DNA from 4 places in the Promicromonospora sp. Populi genome. Region 1 is predicted to be linked to each of the others. Evidence: riboswitches for the same ligand, from Rfam matches in the RefSeq annotation. Region 1 holds a riboswitch; each other region holds the start of a gene.
The links. Region 1 has a riboswitch for cyclic di-AMP ahead of AB1046_RS13945 (C40 family peptidase). Riboswitches for the same ligand answer to the same signal wherever they lie in the genome.
Positions count from the first base shown of each region.

Region 2: another riboswitch for cyclic di-AMP. It lies ahead of AB1046_RS10965 (C40 family peptidase); the one in region 1 lies ahead of AB1046_RS13945 (C40 family peptidase).
Region 3: another riboswitch for cyclic di-AMP. It lies ahead of AB1046_RS00200 (C40 family peptidase); the one in region 1 lies ahead of AB1046_RS13945 (C40 family peptidase).
Region 4: another riboswitch for cyclic di-AMP. It lies ahead of AB1046_RS16880 (C40 family peptidase); the one in region 1 lies ahead of AB1046_RS13945 (C40 family peptidase).

Region 1 is NZ_CP163528.1:3,087,049-3,092,588, forward strand. It holds gene AB1046_RS13940 (universal stress protein) at 33-1,028, opposite strand; gene AB1046_RS13945 (C40 family peptidase) at 1,227-1,961, opposite strand; cyclic di-AMP (ydaO/yuaA leader) riboswitch at 2,012-2,205, opposite strand; gene AB1046_RS13950 (iron dependent repressor, metal binding and dimerization domain protein) at 2,372-3,088, opposite strand; gene serC (phosphoserine transaminase) at 3,172-4,281, shown strand; gene AB1046_RS13960 (MHYT domain-containing protein) at 4,434-5,264, shown strand; gene AB1046_RS13965 (MarR family winged helix-turn-helix transcriptional regulator) at 5,384-5,540, shown strand, end outside.
Region 2 is NZ_CP163528.1:2,395,442-2,400,981, reverse strand. It holds gene mutM (bifunctional DNA-formamidopyrimidine glycosylase/DNA-(apurinic or apyrimidinic site) lyase) at 1-1,004, shown strand, start outside; gene AB1046_RS10970 (NAD(P)-dependent oxidoreductase) at 1,024-2,001, opposite strand; gene AB1046_RS10965 (C40 family peptidase) at 2,109-3,011, opposite strand; cyclic di-AMP (ydaO/yuaA leader) riboswitch at 3,018-3,181, opposite strand; gene AB1046_RS10960 (phytoene desaturase family protein) at 3,322-5,037, shown strand; gene cydC (thiol reductant ABC exporter subunit CydC) at 5,061-5,540, opposite strand, start outside.
Region 3 is NZ_CP163528.1:34,380-39,919, forward strand. It holds gene AB1046_RS00195 (cytosine permease) at 1-795, opposite strand, end outside; gene AB1046_RS00200 (C40 family peptidase) at 940-1,728, opposite strand; cyclic di-AMP (ydaO/yuaA leader) riboswitch at 1,731-1,920, opposite strand; gene AB1046_RS00205 (FAD-binding oxidoreductase) at 2,115-3,455, opposite strand; gene AB1046_RS00210 (RNA polymerase sigma-70 factor) at 3,653-4,543, shown strand; partial or broken gene AB1046_RS00215 (ornithine cyclodeaminase family protein) at 4,664-5,540, opposite strand, start outside.
Region 4 is NZ_CP163528.1:3,726,011-3,731,550, forward strand. It holds gene AB1046_RS16860 (class I tRNA ligase family protein) at 1-435, shown strand, start outside; gene AB1046_RS16865 (ion transporter) at 432-1,280, opposite strand; gene AB1046_RS16870 (GlsB/YeaQ/YmgE family stress response membrane protein) at 1,508-1,774, shown strand; gene AB1046_RS16875 (hypothetical protein) at 1,771-2,715, shown strand; gene AB1046_RS16880 (C40 family peptidase) at 2,818-3,525, opposite strand; cyclic di-AMP (ydaO/yuaA leader) riboswitch at 3,573-3,769, opposite strand; gene AB1046_RS16885 (hypothetical protein) at 3,933-4,826, shown strand; gene AB1046_RS16890 (S8 family serine peptidase) at 4,975-5,540, shown strand, end outside.

The DNA of each region.
Region 1 (5,540 bases):
TAGTCGCAATGATCCAGCCCACAACAAACGGGCTAGTCCTGGCAGTGCTTGTTGACCACCAGGACCGGGCACGCCGAGTGGTGCAGCACCGCCTGGCTCGTGGAACCCAGCAGCAGCCCGCGGAACCCGCCGCGGCCACGTGAGCCCACCACCACGAGGTCCGACGCCGTGGAGAACTCCGTGAGCAGCTCGGCGCCGGTCCCGTCGAGCACGATCCGCCGGATCCGCAGCCCAGGGTTCTCCGCCTCGTACCGGTCGATCAGGACGTCCATGCCGGCCCCGATGTCGGCAAGCACCTGCTCGCGGTCGATGGTCGACGGCAGCCACGCCAGCATCCCCGAGTTGCCCACGGGCACCCCGGTGACGGCGGTCAGCTCCGCACCCCACGCGTTGGCCTGGAAGATTGCCTGCTGCAGGGCCCGCTCGGCCTGCGGGGACCCGTCCACACCGACGACGATCCGGCGCACCTCCCGGGTCTCGCCCGCCCCGGGAGCCGTGCCGGACGCCGCCGTGCCTGACACGTCAGCGGCGGGTGCCGGCGGGGCGCCGGATCCGGCGCCCGGCACGGTCCACGAGACGCCGCGGTTCGCCTCCGCGCGCAGCGGCACCACCACGACGGGGATCTTCGCGTGCGCGGGCAGTGCGGATGAGACAGTACCGAGCAGCCGCTCCGCGAACCCACCCCGGCCGCGCGTGCCGACGACGGCCAGCCCGTAGTCGGCGGACATCTCCACGAGCACACCCGCCGCGTCTCCGGTGGCGACCTCGGTGGTGGCGCGCACGCCGCTGTCGGCCACCCGAGCCTCGGCCTCGGCGAGGACCGCCTTGGCGCCCTCCTGGATGGTGGTGTCATCGAGTGCGGCGTACCCGCCGTCGAGCGACGCCGCCGTGAACGACGGCAAGGAGTAGCTGCACACGATGTGCAGCGCCCAGCCCACACGATGCGCGTAAGCGGTGGCCCAGTCCAGCGCGTTCAGGCTCGCGGCCGACCCGTCCACCCCGACCAGTACGACCTCGGATCGCGTCATTGCCAGCCCTTTCTTCGCTCAAGCATCTTTGCACGCCAACGCTACCGGCGACGCACTGGTTGTGGGTTACCGGTAGCAAAAAGACTGCAGAAAATGGCAAAGCAAAACGCCTGCCCGGTCTCGACAGGCTCGACCACCGTGGGTCGAGCCTGTCGGGACGGGACAGGCGCTCTGTCTTGCGGTACTGCGCGGCTGCGATCAGCCCAGACGAATGAAGGTGGGGTTCGACTGCCAGATGGTGCGGAAGTCGACCACGGTGCCCGGCTTGGACGCGTCGATCATGGTGTTGCCACCGGCGTAGATCGAGACGTGCCCCGGGGTCCACATCAGGTCGCCCGGCTGGGCCTCAGAGGCCGACACCTGCGTGCCGTAGCCAGACTGCGCCGACGACGAGTGCGGCAGATCGATGCCGAGCTGAGCAAAGACGTACTGGGTGAAGCCCGAGCAGTCCATGCCGCTCGGGCTGGCGCCACCGGAGACGTAGGGAACGCCGATGTAGCGGCTCGCGATGGAGATCACGGAGTTGCCGATCGCCGACGCGGGGACGTCTACGGACGAGGCGGCGGCCTCGGCTGCTTCAGCAGCCTCCGCGGCAGCGGCCTCGGCTGCCTCAGCAGCCTCCTCGGCGGCCAGCTCGGCCTGGTAGTCCTCGTTCTCGTCGGCGGAGACCACGGAGACCGCGGCCTTCTCGACGTTGAGCTCGGCGTCGGGTGCGACGGTCACAACAGGAGCGTTGGTGAGCGATTCGCGAGCCTGCGACGTCAGCGCGTTCAGGTCGACCGAGTTCATCTTGGCCTGGCTGGCCTCGACCGGCGCAGCCTGTGCGGCCATCGCGCCGCCGAAGGTCGAGACGAGAAGCGCTCCACCAGCAGCGGCAACAGCGGTACGGCGACCGACTGCGGCGTTCTGGGCGAACTCGGTGAGCGGAGTCACGGGTCGGCGCGCAGCCCTATGGCGTGCGCGGGTGGTACGTGCAGTCACGTAGTACCTCTCCTTGAACGCCTTCGAGGTCAGCTGTCGGGTTCGGGTGGGAGAAATCACCCGGCCGAGATCTCCCGAAGGAAAACCCGGCTTCACCCCGAGGACGCACCCTGGCGCCCATTGGTGGGTCCCCCGCCTCTGTCATGCGGTCGTCTTGGGGCCTCGAGCCGGTGACAGAGTTCGGCGTCCGTCCGAGGACTCCTACGAAAAACTCCGCGGGAGCGCTCTGAACGTACCGGACCTCTTGGCCGATGTCACGTTCCGGCAACGAATGCCATAGCGTGTCGAAAACAGGGTGACCTCTTTCCGACAAAACGGGCGCGCGATAGCCCCGCTCAGCCCGTCAGAACGGACCCTCAGACTCAGGCCGTCGCCACAAACAGGTGGCGGGCCAGGTCCTCGCTGAGCTCGAGCGCCGTACCGGAGCCGTCCACAGTCACCGTGAAGAGGCCGTCGTGGTGCTCGGCGGTGATGCGGGAACCCGGCACCAGTCCGGCGTCGGACAGCCGCGAGAGGAGCTCGACGTCGGTCTGCAGCGGCTCCGCGATGCGGGTGAGCGACGCCGCGAGCGGCTCGCCCTTGACGCCCTTCTTCGCCGCGGCCTCGAACGCCGCCGGCAGGGAGATCACGCCCGTCAGGAACGGCACGTCGGTATAGGCCTCGCCAAGCTCGGACAGCCCGGGGATCGGGTTGCCGTACGGGTCGTGGTGCGGGTGGTCGAGCAGGCCCACGAGCCGCTTCTCCACGAGGTCGCTCATCACGTGCTCCCAGCGACACGCCTCGACGTGCACGTGCTCCCAGTCCAGCTTGATGACGTCGGTCAGCAGCCGCTCCGCGAGGCGGTGCTTGCGCATCACGCGCATCGCCTTGTCGTGGCCCAGCTCGGTGAGCTCGAGGTGGCGGTCGCCGGTCACGATCACCAGGCCGTCGCGCTCCATGCGCGCGACAGTCTGCGACACCGTCGGCCCGGAGTGCCCGAGGCGTTCCGCGATGCGCGCGCGCAGGGGGGTGATGCCCTCCTCGTCGAGCTCGTAGATCGTCTTGAGGTACATCTCGGTGGTGTCGATCAGATCCGTCACGTCAGCTCCCGTCATGCGCGCAGCCGCCCAGTCGCCCTGGACTCGTGCGGCCCGGGCGTCGGCCCAGGTTCTAGTCTAGTTCTGTGCCACTGACACTCCCGACACATCTGCTGCCAGCCGACGGACGTTTCGGCTCCGGCCCCTCCAAGGTGCGCCCGGCACAGCTCGATCATCTCGTGTCGAACGCCGCTGTGCTCGGCACCTCGCACCGGCGCGCCCCGGTGAAAGACCTGGTGCGCCGCATTCGCGAGGGTGTCACGGAGCTGCTCGGCGCGCCCGACGGGTACGAGGTGGCGCTCGGCAACGGCGGCTCCACCGCCTTCTGGGACGTCGCCACGCTGTGCCTCGTCGAGCGCAGGGCGCAGCACGCGTCGTTCGGCGAGTTCAGCGGCAAGTTCGCGACGGCGACCTCACGCGCCCCGTTCCTCGAGCCGTCCCAGGTGATCTCGGCGGAGCCGGGCACGGTGGCCTACCTCCAGGCGTCCGCCGACGTCGACACCTACGCCACCCCGCACAACGAGACCTCCACGGGGGCCATGGCCCCCGTGCTACGCCCCGCGGGGCCCGACGGCGCCCTCGTGCTCACCGATGCGACGTCCGGCGCCGGCGCGCTGCCCGTCGACCTGAGCCAGACCGACGCCTACTACTTCGCCCCGCAGAAGGCGTTCGCGGCCGACGGGGGCCTCTGGCTCGCCGTCCTCTCCCCCGCCGCGGTGGAGCGCGCCGCCCGGATCGAGAGCTCCGGGCGCTGGGTGCCGGAGTTCCTGTCGCTGACGACGGCGCTCGAGAACTCCCGCCTGGACCAGACCCTCAACACACCCGCCGTCGCCACGCTGCTGCTCCTGGCCGACCAGGTGGAGTGGCTGATCGCCCAGGGCGGCCTCGACTGGTCGACCAAGCGCTGCGCGACATCGGCCCAGATCCTCTACTCCTGGGCCGAGTCCCGTCCGTGGGCGACGCCGTTCGTCGCGCGCCCGGAAGAGCGCTCCACGGTGGTCGGCACCATCGACCTGACCGACGAGATCGACGTCGGACTAGTACTCTCCGAACTGAGCGCCAACGGCATCCAGGACGTGTTCGCGTACCGGAAGCTCGGGCGCAACCAGCTGAGGGTCGGCATGTTCCCCGCGGTCGAGCCGGACGACGTCGCGGCACTCACCGCCTGCGTGGACTACATCGTGGAAAGTCTCTGACCAGCACGATCACGTCCGCAATATCCCTTGAACGGGGAGTTCTGCCTATTGTCCGAGGTACAGGGACTCTGTAACGTTTCCGCAACAGAGGGAACCATTCTGAGGGGCTGTTCAACACCATGCCAGTGATCGACCACTTCACATTCGGGATCGTGACGCCTCTGCTGGCGTACGCCATCTCGTGTACCGGCGCAGCGACGGGCCTCGCGTGCACGTCTCGTGCCCGAGCAGCTTCGGGCGGCACGCGTGCGGCGTGGCTCGTGTTCGGCGCCATCGCCCTCGGCGGCACCGGCATCTGGGTGATGCACTTCGTCGCCATGCTGGGTTTCTCCGCCTCCGGCGTGACCATCAGGTACAACATTCCCGAGACCCTCCTGAGCGCGGCGATCGCCATCGTCGTCGTCGGTGCGGGCCTCTTCATCACCGAGCTGGGCAAGCGCAAGCTGGCGGCGATGATCGTCGGCGGCACTCTGGCGGGCGCGGGTGTCGCGGCCATGCATTACATGGGCATGGAAGCAATGGAGATGTCGGCGGACGTCGTCTACGACCCGACCTACGTCATCGCCTCGATCGTCATCGCGGTCGTCGCGGCGACCGCCGCTCTGTGGTGCACCGTCCACATCCGCGGCACGCTCGCCACGATCGTGGCGACGCTCGTCATGGGGCTTGCCGTGACCGGCATGCACTACACGGGTATGGCCGGCGTCTCGGTCATCAACCCGGTCGACAGCGTCCCGCCCGGCGCGTCCACGATGCAGCTGCTCGTGCCGCTGGTGATGGCTGTCAGCGTCGTGACGTTCCTGCTCATCCTCGGCATCGGCCTGTGGCCCACCGAGGACGAGCTGCGCACCCAGGCCGAGTTCGAGAACCGGCTCAAGGCGCACAGCGAGCAGGGCCAGCGGTTCGCGACCGCGCAGCAGGAGCTCCCGCAGGAACCGCAGCCGGGTCCCGCGCAGTTCGCGCAGACACATCGCTCGCGCTGACCGCTGGCAGCAGCTTTCGAAAGCGCCCGTCCCCTTGCGGGGGCGGGCGCTTCGTCGTCCCCCCGTGGTGTGAGCACACCCACGTACCGTTAGCAAGGGTAATGAACTAGACTACGGCAGTGTCGTCGAGCTCCCGCAGGCCCAGTAACAGCCCGGCCACCGTCGGGGGCGACCTGCGCGTCGCGCTCACCCGGATCTCCCGCCGCCTGCGTGCCGAACGCGGCGAGGCCGACCTCCCCGAGGGGCAGTTCGGGATCCTGACCGTCCTGCACAAGC
Region 2 (5,540 bases), 690 kb from region 1:
CGGTGGTGCGCGACGTCGAGGTGTTCCGCGAGTACAGCGTCCGGCGGCACGACGGCGGCCCGGGCTCGTTCCGCGACCAGCTCACCGGCCGGCGCCTGACGGCCGCGGTGCGCCGCGGCAAGTTCCTCTGGCTCCCGCTCGCGGATCTTTCGCCGGCGGTCGAGCCGGTCGAGTCCTCTCCTGCCGCGGCCCTGCTGGCCCACCTCGGTATGTCGGGACAGCTTCTTGTGCGCGACGCCGTGGTGGGCGACGACCCAGGGCACGCGTCGAGCGTGGTGCTGGGCCTGGAGCAGTCCGGCGCGGAGGCGGGTGCCGGGCCGAGCTCCGCGCTGGGCACGGCCGCGGACGACTGGCGGCACCCGCACCTGCGCGTTCGCCTGCACCTGACCGGAGCGCCCTCCGGCGCGCGCTACCTCGACTTCGTCGACCAGCGCACGTTCGGGCACCTGAGCGTGCAGGACCTGGTGCCCGACGGTGACGGCCTGCCCCGGGGGAGTGCGGCCCCGGCCGGTCACGGTTCCGACCTGCCGGTGCTGCCCGGGCCGGTGGCGCACATCGCGCGCGACCTGCTCGACCCGAACCTCGACCTTGACGAGCTGGTGCGCCGGGTGCGTCGTCGTCGGACCCAGATCAAGCGGGCGCTGCTGGACCAGACGGTCGTGTCCGGCGTGGGCAACATCTACGCCGACGAGGCGCTGTGGCGCGCGCAGGTGCACTGGGCCCGGCCGACCGACAAGCTCAAGGTCGCGGACGTGCGCCGGGTGCTGGACTCGGCGGCCGAGGTCATGCGCGAGGCGCTCGCCCAGGGCGGCACCAGCTTCGACGACCTGTACGTCAACGTGAACGGGCAGTCGGGCTACTTCGACCGGTCGCTCGCGGTGTACGGCCGCGAGAACGAGGCCTGCCGCCGCTGCGGCGCGCTGATCCGCCGGGACCCGTTCATGAACCGCTCGTCATTCACCTGCCCGGTCTGCCAACCCCGCCCCAGGGGCCCCAGGGGTTAACTGCCCACAACCAAGCCTGTCAGCGCTTGACTACGTTGCGTAGCTCCTCGCCCTTGTGCCAGGACGTCAGCTGGGCGGCCAGGAAGCGGGCCGCGCCGCGGGGGCGTCCGCCCGCCACGTGGGGCGTGAGGATCAGGTTCGGGACGTCCCACAGCGGCGAGTCCGCGGGCAGCGGCTCGGTCTCCATGACGTCGAGCGCCGCGCCGGCAAGAGCGCCGGACCGCAGCGCGGCCACGAGCGCCTCCTCGTCGACGGTCGCTCCCCGCCCGACGTTGACGAAGCGGGCGGTCGGCGGCAGCAGGCTCAGCAGGCGGGCGTCGAGGATGTGCCGCGTGCTGGGCAGGCCGGGCAGCAACGAGACGAGCAGGTCGGTCTCGGCCAGCTGCGCGTCCAGCTCGTCGGCGCCCACCACCCGGTACCCGGAGCGTTCGCCCGCCCGGGAGGCGACGCCGGTGACCTGCGCGCCGAGCGCCGTCAGCAGCGGGGCCAGACGCAGGGCGATGGACCCGAAGCCCCAGATGGTCACGCGGGCGCCGTCGAGCGTGTACTCGCGGCCGGTGACGGGGTCGCCCTGCGCGAACGAGATCTCCTTGGCCCAGCGGTGCTCCCGCTGCGCGGCGAGGGAGACGTCGATCCGGCGCACCGAGGCCAGGATCAGGGCCAAGGCGTGCTCGGTGACGGTGTCGTCGTGCAGGGACTGGCCGGAGGAGATGACGACGTCGGGACCGAACCCGGCGCGCAGCGCGACGTCAGGCCCCGCGGAGAGGGTCTGCACCCAGCGGAGCCCGGTCAGGCGGCGGGCGGCGTCGGCGACGATCTTCGGCGGGCTGGCCCAGGTGACCAGCAGCTCGGCGTCGAGGTGCTCGTCGGGCACCGGCTCGTTCATGCGATAAGCGACCACCGTGTCGGTGCCGCCGGGCGCGAAGGAGGCTCCGCCGTCGGGCAGCAGGGCCGGGAAGTCGAGGTCGAACGGCACGTCCGGTACGAGGATCTTCACGCCGGGGACGTTACCGGACCAGGGTCGAGCGGCGAAGCAGAGCGTCCGGCCTGTTCTTGGGGAAGGGCAGGACAGACGCTCTGCTTCGCAGTACCGGGTGGGTCAGGTCAGCCCGTCACCCGGATGAACACCGGGTTGTCCTGCCACATGGTGCCGTACTGCACGGGGGTGCCCGCCTGCTGCGCCTCGACGACCTTGCCGTCGCCCGCGTAGAGGGCGACGTGGCCCGGCGTCCAGACGATGTCGCCCGGCTGGGCGTTCGCGGCGGAGACCTGGTAGCCGATGGTCGAGATCTGCGCGGAGCTGTGCGGGATGCTGATCCCGAGCTGCCCGTAGACGTAGCTGACCAGACCGGAGCAGTCGAAGCCCACGCTGGGGGACGAGCCGCCCCACACGTAGGGCACGCCCACGTACTCGAGAGCCAGGTTGACTGCCTGCTGGCCCAGGTCGGAGGACTCCGCGCTGCTGGAGACCGCGGCGGCCTCGGCTTCCGCTGAGGCCTCGGCCGCGGCCTCAGCGGCGGCTGCCGCCTCGGCTTCGGCCCGTGCCTCGGCTTCCGCCTCGGCCTTGGCGCGAGCCTCGGCCTCTGCCTTCGCCTTGGCTTCGGCGATGCCGGCCTCGGTCTCGGCGTACGGCGTCACGGTGACGCTTCCACGCTCGGCCCAGAAGTCGGCGTCCTGTGTGACCTTGACCTTGGTCACGAGGTTCTCGGCGAGGCCGGCGCGGGGCGCGGTGTCGACCGTGTTGCTGACCGGTGTGGCGTTGGCCAGTGCGGCCTGGGTGTGCGTCTCGGCGGGCGCGGAGGAAGCGGTCTGGGTGAAGACCGAGGCCAGCATGCCGGACGTGACGACCGCGATGGCGCCGGTACGGGCGGCATTCTCGGCGGCGGTCTGGGTGAGTGCGGTGAAGGGGGTGAGTGCGGGGCCTTCGGCGCGGTGCCGCCCCCGGTTGTTCGGGCGGGCGGTCTGGTCGTCCGCCCGGTTGTGGGTGCGGTCGGTGAGTACGGTCACCAGTGATCTCCTCGGACGCCTACGAAGTGAGCTGTCGGGTTCGGATGGGGAGTTCAGTTCACCCGGCCTCCAAAGGAGGCTTCACCCCGAGGACACTCGCGTGCCCGCTTACTTGGTTCCCCCGCCCCTGTCACGTTCTAGCTGCTCAGATCCGGTGACAGGGCTCGGCGTCCGGACCAGGACCCCGCCGTTGCTGGCGAGGTGTCATGACCGTACCCACCTTTCTCTCAAATGTCACGATTAGGTCACATAGCGTCCTGGGCAGGCACGTTCCTGGCAATGAGTGCCCCCGCTGAGTGCCCGTGCCACCATGGCGGACATGCCCGATTCCACTCGCTCCCGGTACGACGTCGTCATCGTGGGCGGCGGTCACAACGGCCTCACCGCAGCGGCGTACGCGGCCCAAGGCGGCCGATCCGTCCTCGTCCTGGAGCGTGCCGACCACGTCGGCGGCGCCGCCGTCTCGGCCCGCCCGTTCGCCGGCGTGGACGCGCGGCTGTCGCGCTACTCCTACCTCGTCTCGCTCCTGCCGCGGCAGGTGATCGACGAGCTCGGGCTGCCGATCCGCCTCGTGCGTCGCCGCTACTCCTCCTACACCCCCGTGGCCGACGGCGGCCTCCTCGTCGACACCCAGGACGCCGCCGCCACGCGCGCCTCGTTCCGGCGCCTGGCCGGCACTGGCACTGGCTCGGGCTCAGGCACTGGCTCAGGTACCGGCTCGGGGAGCGGATCCGACGCCGATTTCGAGGCCTGGGGGCGCTTCTACACGATGACCGCCGAGGTCGCCCGCCGCCTCGCGCCGACGCTCACCGAGCCGCTGCTCCCGCGTGCGGCCGTGCGGGACCTCGTGGTCGATGGCGTGGGGGAGGCCGCCTGGCGCGCCCTCTTCGAGGAGCCCCTCGGCGCGGTGCTGCGGCGCACTTTCGCCGACGACGTCGTACGCGGCGTGGCCGCCACCGACGGCCTGATCGGCACGTTCGCCGACGTCGACGAGCCGTCCCTGCGGCAGAACCGCTGCTTCCTCTACCACGTGATCGGCAACGGGACCGGCGACTGGGACGTGCCGGTGGGCGGCATGGGCGCCGTCTCGGGCGCCCTGCGCGACGCCGCGGTGGCCGCGGGCGCGACGATCGTCACCTCGGCGACCGTCACCGCTGTGGACCCGGGCGCCTCGGGGGGCCTGAGTGCTTCGGGTGCCCCGGGCGCGTCAGGTGCTTCGGATCCGGAGGTCGCCTGGACCGACGCCGACGGGCGCACCCGGGGTGTGCGCGCCGGACACGTGCTCGCGGCGTGCGCCCCGGCCGAGCTGGACCGGCTGCTGGCCGCCGGCGGGGGAGGCGCCGGCGCGGTTGCACCGGACGTCGCTGGTGCGGCCGCGGCGTCGTACCCCGAAGGCGCCCAGCTCAAGGTGAACATGCTGCTGAAGCGGCTGCCCCGGCTGCGTGACGACGTCGACCCCGTGGCCGCGTTCAGCGGGACGCTGCACGTCAACGAGTCCCTGACCCAGCTCCAGGACGCGTACGCGCAGGCGGCGGCCGGGCGCATCCCGGACCTGCCGCCGAGCGAGATCTACTGCCACACGCTGTCCGACCGGACGATCCTCGGTCCGGCGCTGGCCGGGACCGAGGCCCAGACCATCACGCTCTTCGGGCTGCACATGCCGGCCCGGTTGTTCCGCGCGGATCCTGACGGCGCCCGCGAGCGAGCCCTGGCGGCCACGCTCGCGTCCCTGAACTCCGTGCTGGCCGAGCCCATCGAGGACGTGCTCGCGCTCGACGCCGACGGCGCGCCCTGCCTGGAGGTGCGCACCCCCGTCGACCTGGAGGGCGACGTCGGGCTGCCTGGCGGGCACATCTTCCACCGCGACCTGACCTGGCCGTTCGCCGAGTCCGACGCCGACGCCGGCCGCTGGGGCGTCGAGACCGAGCACCCGCGGGTGCTGCTGGCGGGCGCGGGCGCCCGCCGCGGCGGGGGAGTGAGCGGCATCCCGGGCCGAGCGGCGGCGATGGCGGTGCTGGCCGGCTGACCGATCGGCTCGCATGGTCAAACTCAGGCCGGGAAGTTCTCCTGGGTAGCCGACCACGCGTATCCGGGGTTCGCGGCGAGGAGGTGCTCGTGATCTCCGCGGGCCACGACCCGCGCCGGAGCGCCGGCCGCCGGCGCCGCGTTGGCGCCGTCCCCCAGGAGCAGCACCTCGTCCGCGGCGGCCAGCGGCGTGAGGCGGTGCGTCGCCAGCAGCACGGCCCGACCGGTCTTGCGGGCATGCTCCGCCAGTGCACGCACCAGCGCGTCGGCGGTGTCGCCGTCCAGGTGCTCGGCTGGCTCGTCCACGAGCAGCACTCGCGCGGGGGACAGCAGCGCGCGGGCGATCAGCAGCCGACGGCGCTCGCCGCCCGAAACAGCGGCCGCGCCCGTGCCGACGACGGTGTCCAGCCCCTCGGGGAGCGCCGCGAGCCAAGCACCCAGCCCGACGGCGCCGAGCGCGGCCCGCGCCTCGTCCGGCGTGACGTTGCCGCGCACGACCCGCAG
Region 3 (5,540 bases), 2.2 Mb from region 1:
GGAGCCTGCGAGCAGCAGGCCGAACACCAGCAGCACCACGGGGGCGAGCGAGGCGCCCAGGGTGGTCCAGCCGACGATCCTCGGGCCGGAGGCGGAGCGCGGCAGGTAGCGCGAGTAGTCGGCCGCCATGTTGACCCAGCCCAGGCCGAACCCGGTCATCATGAACACGAGCCCGCCGATCACCTGCGGCCCGCCCCCGGCCGGGAGCGCGGAGACCGCCGCCCAGTCGACGTGGCCGGCGACCAGGAAGATGTAGACCACGGTGAGCACGGCCGTCAGCACCGTGATGACCACCTGCAGCCGCATCACCAGGTCGAACCCGAAGATGCCGGCGACCACCACGATGCCCGCCACGACGACGAGGGCCACGACCTGCGTGATCGTGCCGCCGCCCCAGCCCAGCGTGCTAAGCACTGTCGACGTCGCGAGCGTGGCCAGCGCCACCAGCACCGTCTCCCAGCCCACGGTGAGGATCCAGGACAGCAAGGCGGGCAGCTTGTTGCCCCGCACGCCGAACGCGGCCCGCGACAGCACCATGGTCGGTGCCGACCCGCGCTTGCCGGCCAGCGAGATGAACCCGCAGAACAGGAACGACACCACTATGCCGACCACGCCGATCACGGTTGCCTGCCAGAACGACACGCCGAACCCGAGCAGGTAGGAGCCGTAGCCCAGCCCGAGCACCGACACGTTGGCCCCGAACCAGGGCCAGAAGAGGTTGCGCGGCGACCCGCGCCGTTCCGTCTCGTCGATGGTGTTCAGGGCGTTGGTCTCGACGCTACCGGGGGCGCTCATGGTGGAGATCCTGCCACTGGCGCAGGCCCGACGGCGAGAGGTGTTGCGCAGACCACTGTTGAACCCAGGTCAGCTCGGGTCGGGACGCCGAAGGGCCCGCACCGTGTGGTGCGGGCCCTTCGGGGTGTGCGGTTCCGTTCCGGCTCAGCCGACGCGGAGGAAGACCGGGCTGGACTGCCAGATCGACGAGTAACGCACGGTCTCGCCGGGGACCGGAGCCTCGATCTGCATGCCGTCGCCCGCGTAGATGGCGACGTGGCCGGGGCTCCAGATCAGGTCGCCCGGCTGGGCCTCGGCCGCGGAGACCTGGGTGCCGACGTCGCGCTGCGCCGAGGAGGAGTGCGGCAGGCTGACGCCGACCTGGGCGTAGACGTAGGACGTGAAGCCGGAGCAGTCGAACCCGGCAGGGGTGGAGCCGCCCCAGACGTACGGGACGCCGAGGTACTGCATGGCGATGTCGACGATCGCCGAGTTGGACGCGGCCGGGGCCACGGCGGCGGCTTCCTCAGCCACGGCTTCCTCAGCCACGACGGGCTCAGGCTCCGGCTCCGGCTCCGGCTCGGGCGCCGGCGTCACCTTGATGGTGCCGGTCTCCAGCTCGAACTCGCTGTCGGCGGCCACCTTCACGGCAGGCGCGGTGTCGACCTTCGCGGTGGTCAGCTCGGCGGGCACCGTGGTGTTCGCCTCCCGGGCGGCCGCCTGCACGGCGTCCTTGACGGCCTTGAGCTCTGCGGTGTTCGTGCTGGGGTCCTCAGCCGGCGCGGCGGTCGCGGGGACGCCGAGCAGCGAGACGACAAGGCCCGAACCGGCCGCGACGAGCGCGCCACGGCGGGCTGCGCTGGACAGACCACGGCTGGCAGCGCGAGAGATGGGGGTCAGGGGGGTGATAGCTCTGCGGGCAGCACGATGGCGCCCAGGCGTGCGTGTAGTCACGTTCTGTCTCTCCCGGCGCCTACGAGGTGAGCTGTCGGATTCGGATCGGAGACTGACCCGGCCGCGGTACTGCTCGTTGTGCGGCTTCACCCCAAGGGCACCCGATGGTGCCCGCAAACGGTGGTTCCCCCGTCCCTGTCGTCTGGCTGTTGCAGATCTCGCGGCGGTGACAGGGCTCGGCGTCCGCCTCGAGAGCTCACGGAATTGCCGTGAGCGGGATCGAACGTAACCCCCGACCGTCCGATAGTCACAATCGGATTACGCCTATCCGGCCTGCTGGCGTACCTATTGACGGCAAATCGGACATGGGATAGGTCACAGTGCGCGGGTCCCCGCCCTGGTCAGGGCGGTGCCCGCGCACCGGAGACCGAATTGTCGGGTGAGACCTACTCCGGCAGCACGTTGTGGTTGCCCGCGAACAGGTTCTCGGGGTCGTACCGACGCTTGATCCCCGCCAGCCGGTGGTACGTCTTGGCGGGGTAGACCGCTGCGACGTCATCCTCGGTGGCCGTCGAGAGGAAGTTCGCGTAGGCGCCGCTGAGCTGGGGGGCGAGCCGCCCCCAGATCGCGTCCAGGCCCGGACGAGCCGCCTCGACGACCGGCTGCGGACCACCGGTGAGGGTCACGACCATCAGCTCCGCTCTGCGGTGCGGATAGGCGGTCGCATCGTCCGGGACCTTGGACACCGCACCACCCACCCCGCGGACGGCGATCAGCGGCGACCCCGGCGACGTCCCGACCTCGGCGAGGATCCGCAGGGTCTCGGGCACCGACTCCCGCTCGACGAACCCGTTCCGGGCGACAAGCTGGATGCCGGGCGGCGGCGTCGCGCCCTCTTCGAGGATGTCCGCGTACGGCGTCAGCGCGACGTCGTCGTCCAGGACCGTCCCGAGCCGGCGGATCGGGTCCAGCGCCCGGTCCGCGAGCTCTGCGTCGTCGCCGTCGAAGGCGACGTGGATCTCGACCGGAGCCTCGGGGCCGCCGGCGAACGGGTTGGCGAGGCTCGCGATGGACGTGAGCTCCTCCGGGGCGGTACGGAGGTAGTCCGCCCAGCCCTGGAGCACGGCACCGGCCTCCGCCGCCGGGAAGGTGACCTTGCCGAAGAAGACGTCGGTCGTCGGGTGCGCCGCGAACTCGAAGGCGGTCACGACACCGAAGTTGCCGCCGCCACCGCGGATCGCCCAGAACAGGTCCGGGTTCTGCTCGGCGCTCGCGGTCACGACCTCGCCGTCGGCGATGACCACCTCAGCGGCGACCAAGTTGTCCAGGGCCAGGCCGTACTTCCGTACCTTCCAGCCGATTCCGCCGCTCAGCGTCAGCCCGCCGACGCCGACGCTCCGGGTGTCGCCCGAGGAGATCGCCAGGCCGTGCGCGGCCAGTGCCGTCGCGACCTGGCCCCAGGTGGCGCCGCCGCCGATCCGCACGAGGTGACGTTCGTCGTCGACGACCTCGATGTCCGCGAGCTCGCTCAGGTCGATCACGACGCCGCCGTGATTGGTGCCGAAGCCCGGAAAGCTGTGGCCGCCGCCGCGCACTGACAGGGCGAGCCCCGAGCCGCCGGCGAATCCGACAGCCGCCCGCACGTCCTCGACCGTCTTGGGCCGCAGGACATACGCCGGGCTACCCGTAGTCAGCACCGAGCGACTGGCCGACTCGTACTCGGCTCCGCCGGGCTCGATGATGTCGCCGCCGAAGCCGCGGCGAAGAGTTTCGAGCGCTGAGTTCATGACGTTCCTTCCAGAGGGGGTTCCACAGGGGGTGACCTTGCGTGTTGCACCGAACGACCACAAGACTCCGCGGACCCGATGCGTGTGACAGGCGGCCATGTGACCTGGGCCATATCGGGCGGCTGAAGCGCCGGTGTCACAAGATGGCGCTGCCCGGCGTCCTGTGGTGAGACTGTCCAGACGAACAGGAGCCACCCATGGCAGGCACGTCCCAGGCCGCACCCGACCCCGCCACCGAGGCGTTCGTCGCCCACCGCAACCTGCTGTTCACGATCGCCTACGAGATGCTGGGCTCCGCCGCCGACGCCGAGGACGTTCTGCAGGAGACGTGGCTGCGGTGGGCGGGCGTCGACCTCGATTCGGTGCGGGAGCCCCGGGCGTACCTGATCCGGATCACCACCCGGCAGGCGCTGACCCGGCTGCGCACGCTCGGCCGGCGCAAGGAGTCGTATGTCGGCCCCTGGTTGCCGGAGCCGCTGCTCACCGCGCCCGACGTCGCCGAGGACGTCGAGCTGGCCGACAGCGTCTCGATGGCGATGCTGCTGGTGCTGGAGACGCTCGCACCGACCGAGCGGGCGGTATTTGTGCTGCGGGAGGTGTTTGCCCTGGACTACGACGAGATCGCGGACGCCGTCGACAAGAAGCCGGCGGCGATCCGCCAGATCGCTCACCGGGCGCGAGCACACATCGCGGCGCGCCGACCGCGCGGGGTCGCCTCCGCCGCCGAGACCCGCAGCGTGCTCGCAGCGTTCCGGGGGGCGGTCGAGACGGGCGACCTGCAGAGCCTGCTCGACGTCCTCGCGCCCGACGTCGTGCTGCTGAGCGACGGCGGCGGCGTGGTGCCGGCCGCTCTGGAGCCCCTCGTGGGCGCCGATGGTGTGGCGTTCGTGCTGGGCCGGATCCCCGACGTGGCGGTGCTGGAGCCGGCGCAGGTCAACGGCTACCCGGCGCTGATCGTCCGGGTCGAGGGCAAGATCAGCACCGTCCTGGCGGTGCGCATCGACAACAGCCTCGTCACCGGGCTCTACGCGGTGCGCAACCCCGACAAGCTGTCGCACATGGAGCGGGAGACCTTGCTGAGCCGCTGAGCCGCTGAGCCGCTCGGCCGCTGAGCCGCTCGGCCGGTCCGGGCTAGCCGGCTCCGCGAGCACTGCCTCGGCCACCACCAGGTCCTCCCAGGACATGCCCGTGCTCTTGAACACGAGCGGCCGCGCGGGGTCGGGTCGCACAGCGCCGGTCACGACGTCGCGCAGCGGCACCAGGTCCTCGGCGCGGAGCGCGCCGTCCGCTATCGCCAGGACGACGTCGCCCGCCTCGCGCAGGGCCGCGCCCGGATCCTCGACGACGACGGTGGCGCGCGCGAGCAGCCCGGCGGGCAGCTCCCGGGCGTCCGGCTCGTGCGAGCCGACGGCGATCACGGCAGCGGTGTCGGCGATCAGGGCGGCGTCGAACAGCGCCTCGCGCGCCGACGTCGTACACACGACGACGTCGGCGGCGCGCAGCGCGTCGTCGGACTCCCGGCCGCCCAGCCGGACCACGGTGGCGCCATCGATCCGTGCGCCGTCGGTCCGGGCGACCCGGTCCGGGTCCCGGACGAGCTGGGTGACCTCACCCAGCGTCCGGCGCCCGCCCAGTGCGTCCGCGAGCGTCGCGACGTGCCCGTGCGCCTGCGGTCCCGCGCCGATGACCGCCACGCGGAGCGGGTCCGCGCCGTCGAGCAGCCGGTCCAGCACCGCCGCCACCGACACTGCGGGCGTGCGCAGCGTGGTCAGGGCGATCCCGTCCAGCACGGCGACCACGCCGAGCGTGGCAGCGTCGAGGAGCAGGTAGGAACCCTGGACGCGGGGAAGCCCGAGGGCCGCGTTGGCGGGGGCAACCGTGGCGACCTTGATCCCGACGTGCGTCCGGTCGCCGCCGCCGTCGGACGGCATGAGCAGCAGCTCGCCGGCCCGCACCGGCACACCCTGGCGCGGCAGGTCGGCGGCCGGGTCCAGCCCGCCCGCGAGGGCGGCGCGGAGGGCGGTGACGGCGTCGGCGGGGGAGCAGGCGGCCGCCACAGCCGCGGCGTCCAGCACGAGGGGCGCG
Region 4 (5,540 bases), 640 kb from region 1:
CTGGTCGACGCCGGCCGGTTCAACGTCGCGATCGCGCGGCTGATGGAGCTGGTAGGCGAGGTGCGGCGGGCGTCGTCGGGCAGCGGGAACGGCGAAACGTATCGCGAGGCCATCGAGGCCGTAGCGGTGCTGCTGAGCCTGTTCGCCCCGCACACCGCCCAGGACCTGTGGGAGCGGCTGGGGCGGACGACACCGGTCGCGGCGCAGCCGTGGCCCGAGGTGGACCCGGCGCTCCTGGTGACGACCGAGGTCGAGGCGGTGGTGCAGGTGGACGGCAAGGTGCGGGACCGGCTGCCGGTGCCCGCCGACGTCACTGCGGCGGACCTGGAGCGGGCCGCCCTGGCCCGCCCCGCCGTGACGCGCGCCGTGGGCGACCGGGAGGTGCGGCGGGTGGTGGTGCGGCCGCCGCACCTGGTCAACGTGGTGCTGGGTTAGGCGGCAGCGCCGTCGTCCCCGTCGAGCTTCGCGCGCAGGGCGCGGAGCTCGACGAGGATCTCGCCGTTCTGCGCGGCCAGGTGGTCGAGCCGCTCGTCCTTCTGCTCGTCGTCCTTGCGCTCCTCCTCGGAGATCTCCTCCATGCCGTTGACGATGACGGCAATGAACAGGTTCAGCACCGCGAAGCCGACCACCAGGATGTAGAGCACAAAGAAGATCCACGCGTACGGCTGAGTCCTCATGACCGCGCGGGCGATGTCGGGCCAGGCCTCGCCCGTCATGGCCTGGAAGAGCGTGAACAGGGAGGTCCCGAGGTGCCCGAAGTACTCGGGCGCGGCCTCACCGAACAGGCCGGTCGCGATGACCGCCGCCACGTAGATGACCAGGGCCAGCAGGGCGCCCACGGCGCCCATTCCCGGCACGGCGCGCAGCAGGCCGTCGACGACGCGGCGCAGCGACGGCACCACGGTGATCACCCGCAGCACCCGGAGCACACGCAGGGCACGCAGCGCGGACAGCGACCCGCTGGAGGGGATCAGTGCGACGCCCACGACGAGAAGGTCGAACACGCTCCACGGGTCGGTGAAGAACCGCCGGCCGTGGGCGAAGAACCGCAGGAGCAGCTCGAACACAAAGAAGCCGAGCATGATGTGGTCGATTACGTGGAGGACCTCCAGCGCTGGGCCGGTCACTATGGTCTCCGCACCCAGGATCAGGGCGTTCGCCAGGATCACGCCCAGCACGAGGTTGGTGAACCACTTGCGGTCGAGGAACGCGCGGACGCGCGCTCGCCCGGTCTGCAACCCGGTCTGCGGCTCGGCCAGCATGCCGGTCTCCTGGTCCATCGGATCTCCTTCACTCGCACGTGCCCGGAGCCCTGCTCCGGCCTTGCCCCGGTTACTGCCTCAGGCCTCTTGCCCGGGCGAACTGTAGCGCGGCGGTGCGGGAAGCCTGGGCTGGGTGCAATGTCCCGATTTGGGACCGATTCGGCGGGTCCGGTGGCAAGTGAGACGGATCAGTGCTGAGGTTAGAGCGCAAGGAAGTACGCCATACCACTCTGGAGGAAAATCACATGGGCTTCTGGGCCTTTCTCATCCTCGGACTGATCGCCGGCGTGATCGCACGCATCGTCATCCCGGGCAAGCAGCCGGGCGGATTCTGGGTCACGCTGCTCCTCGGTGTGCTCGGCGCCATGCTGGGCGGCTGGCTGGGTGGACTCATCTTCAACATCAGCTTCGACGAGTTCTGGTCCTGGTCGAGCTGGCTGTTCGCGGTGATCGGCGCGATCATCGTGATCCTGATCGTCCAGGCGATCTTCGGCCGGCGTAAGACCGCTTGATCGCGGCATCCCGCGGCCGCGCCGCCGCCGTCGTCGCTCTGACGATGGTGGTCGGCGCGGCCGCTGTCGCATGTACGGACGGTGGTGCGACGCCGCAGTCCACCCTCGGTCCGGTGCCCGACGACGTCGCCGCCCACCTCAGCGTCGAGGTGGGGCAGGGGCGTACGCAGTATGCCGACCGGGAGATCGTTCTCGAGGTGACCAACAGCTCCGACGAGACGATGACGCTCGTCTCCGGGGCCCTGGACGCCGACGGCTTCGGGCCGTCGCACCCCACCAGGGAAGGGCGGACAGCCGTCCTGCGTCCTGGCACTACCCGCGACGTCTACCTGGGGCTGGGCGAGGCGGAGTGTGCCGGCTTCCCGGCGGGACCGGACGAGCCGGTGCCGGACGCCGCGCCGTCCGCCACGATCACGCTGGCCCTGGGCGAGCACGACGAGCTGGGCCCGGTGAGCGACGTCGTCGTCGACGCCGGTGATTCCGGCGGGCACCTCGCTCGCAACCATGCGGTGGACTGCGCCCAGGCCGCCGTGGCGGCGGGCGCACGCCTCGAGGTTGATGCCGACGTCCCCGTCGAGGCGCGCGACGGCGAGCTGACCGCGCTGGTCAGCCTGCGGGTCGAGCCGGTGGCGGGTGGCCCGGAGGTCACGATCGACCGGCTGGGCGGGACCACGCTCATGGAGAACCCCGACCCGAGCGGCGGCGCCTCCGGCTGGGTCGGCGAAGACCTGGCCGGGCAGGACTCCGGCCGGATCATCCTTCCCGTCGTGCCCGCCCGTTGCGACGCTCACGCCGTGGGCGAGGACAAGCGCGGCACGTTCGTGCCCGTCTACGCGAGCGTCGACGGCGAGCCGCAGCACGTGATCTACGTGCCGATGCCCGACGCCGCGCGCGCCGACCTGTTCGCCTTCATCGCGGACACCTGCGACTGGCCTCAGTAGCCGCCATCGAGGCGGGTACGCGAGAGGCGCCGCCTCCGGCGTCGGGCACAAACCCGATGCGGAGGCGGCGCCTCGCGATGCGGAACTACTGCTGCGCGCGACTCAGGTGACGCGGACGAACGTCGGGCTGTTCTGCCACATCTCGGTGTAGCGCACCGGCATGCCGGCGGCCCACGCTTCGATGATCATGCCGTCGCCCGCGTAGATGGCCACGTGGCCGGGGGTCCAGACGATGTCGCCGGGCTCCGGGTAGGTGACCTGGTAGCCGACGCCGAGCAGCGCACCGGACGAGTGCGGGAGCGAGTAGCCCAGCTGCGAGTACACGTACTGGACCAGGCCCGAGCAGTCGAAGCCTGCGGACGGCGACGCGCCGCCCCACACGTACGTGATGCCGAGGTAGTTCAAGGCGATGTTGACAGCCTGCTGGCCGACGGGGACCGGGTCCGGTGCGTCGACCGAGACGACGGCGGGAGCGGTGCTCTCCTCGCCCTCACCCTCGCCCGCGGCACCCGAGCCCGAGGAGGTACCCAGAACTTCCATCTCGATCGGCATCTTCGCGTTGATCGGGACTGTCACGGTGCGGGAGTTGACGACGGCCTGCTTGGCCACCGCGGTGAGCGATTGGAGGTCAGCCGTGTTGAGCTTGGCCGTCTTGACGTCGGTCTTGAGGTCCATCGCAGGGGCCGCGTGGGCCGTCGTCGCGATGGTCGAGATCAGGACGCCGCCTGCGGCTGCAGCGAGGGCGCCGCGGCGGGCAACGTTGCCGGCGTTCTCGGTGGCGGTACGAGCGAGGATAGTCAGCGGTGTCATGGCCGGACGGCTGTCACGATGCCGTCCGCGGAGGGAGTTCGTCACCTAAATGTCTCCTGTACCGCCTGCGAGGTCAGCTGTCGGGTTCGGGTAGGAGTACAACACCCGGCCGCACGGCTACTGGGGGGTACCGTCCGGCTTCACCCCGAGGACGACGATCCTGCTGTCGCCCGGAAGTGGGTCCCCCGCTCCTGTCTCGAACGTCTGGTCGTGAACCGGTGACAGGATTCGGCGTCCGGCTCGCGGCTCCACCGATGTGGTGGGGCAGAAGTCAAAGTACACACGTTCCCGGAAAAAGTCACGATCAGATTACGCATTACGGTCTGACCCAACGAAGGTGGAGATTTGCGTCCTTCCGGGCTTCAGGGGTTATGACCGACATCACACTTCCGCTATCGTCCGGCGGCATGGCCGATAGTGAGTACCGCATCTCCGCCTGGTGGGTGCTTCCCATAAGCGCTGTCGCGTGGTGGATCTGCGGATTTCTGCCCTGGCTGATGCAGCTGTCGTACGAGTTCACGGGCTTTGCGGAGGGCGCGATTGCGGGGGTCGCCGGCTTCCTACCGGTCCCGCTCACCGCCGACGGCGCCATGGTCGGCCTGGTCACGATGGCCCTGTTCGGCGGCGTCCTCGCCGGCGCCACCTCGCGCCTGCCCGCCTCGGCCGGCGCCGGGGCGGCTGCGGCGATCGCGGGGACCCTGCTCGGCTTGACTGCCGCGGTCGGTGGCTCCTGGTGGCTTGTTGTCCGCGGGGGCGTGCCCGACGATTCGGTACCGCTCGGGATGCTCGTCGCCACCGGTGCGGCGGGGATCGTCGGGCTGGGCGCCGGCCTGCTGACGGGCCTCGGGCCTGCCGCCCTGCGCGGCCCCGCGCTCGCCCTCCCGGTGGTGCTCCTCGACAGCTGGTTGTGGGGCCTCGTCCCCGGCCATGCGGTGGCTCCGGTCGGCACGTGGTGGATCCTCGCGGTCGCGCTCGGCATCGCGTTCGGCCTCGCCGTGGACAGCAAGCCCATCGAGCTGCTGGGCTGGCTGCCCACGGCGGGCATCGTCTGGGTGCTGCAGGCGGCCGGTCCGGCGCTCGTAGCCGTGCAGGAGGGCATCCGGCCGGGTTCGCCATTCGTTGACGACGCGCTGACCGCGGCCCGTATCGCCTGGGACGAGATCGCCCCGGCGGCCGTCGTGTCCGAGGGGCACCAGCTCGGCGCCTGGGTGGTCGCCCTGTTGCTCGGGGCGGCGATTGCGGCGCTCCGGCTCTCCCGCGAGGCGGAGGCCGAGGGCGAGCTCGCCGAGGCCTGGGCCTGACCTGGCCCGACACTCCGTGCCGCCAGCGATTGCGATTGTGTAAATTTCACCCACATCCTGGCGTTCGCCCTGTTCGCCCCTGTCCGATACCCATAGGTTTGGGCCACTTCGGGGGTAATCAGCCCCTGTGTGAGCAATGGGGGCTTACATGAACAGGAAGTCACTCGTCAGCGCCGCCACCTCCGCGGTGCTCGCCGTGGCGGTGCTCGTCGCCATGGCGCCGGGTGCGCAGGCCGCGACCAACGATCCTCTCCGGAACAGGCAATGGGGCCTGAACCAGATCAACGCCGAGGCTGCCTGGTCGGCGAGCACTGGCAAGGGCGCAGTGGTGGCCGTGGTCGACACGGGCGTCGACTTCAAGCAGCCCGACCTGGCAGGGCAGCTCTTGCAGGGTGCCACCTTCACCGGCTGCGCGGCGGTCCGTCCGTGCGGCAACGGGGATCTCAGAGGCCCCGACGGCCAGAACAACGGCGACGGGCACGGCACGCACGTGGCGGGGATCGTCGCCGCCAAGGCGAACAACGGCATCGGAGTCGCGGGCGTGGCACCGGGTGCCAAGATCCTCCCCGTCAAGGTCCTGGAGGCGGGCTCGGGCTCGACGCAGGACATCGCGGACGGCATCCGCTGGGCCGCCAATCACGGCGCCGACGTCATCAACCTGTCCCTGGGCTCGGGCGTTGGAGCGCAGCTGCTGACGATCCTCGGCGTCGACAC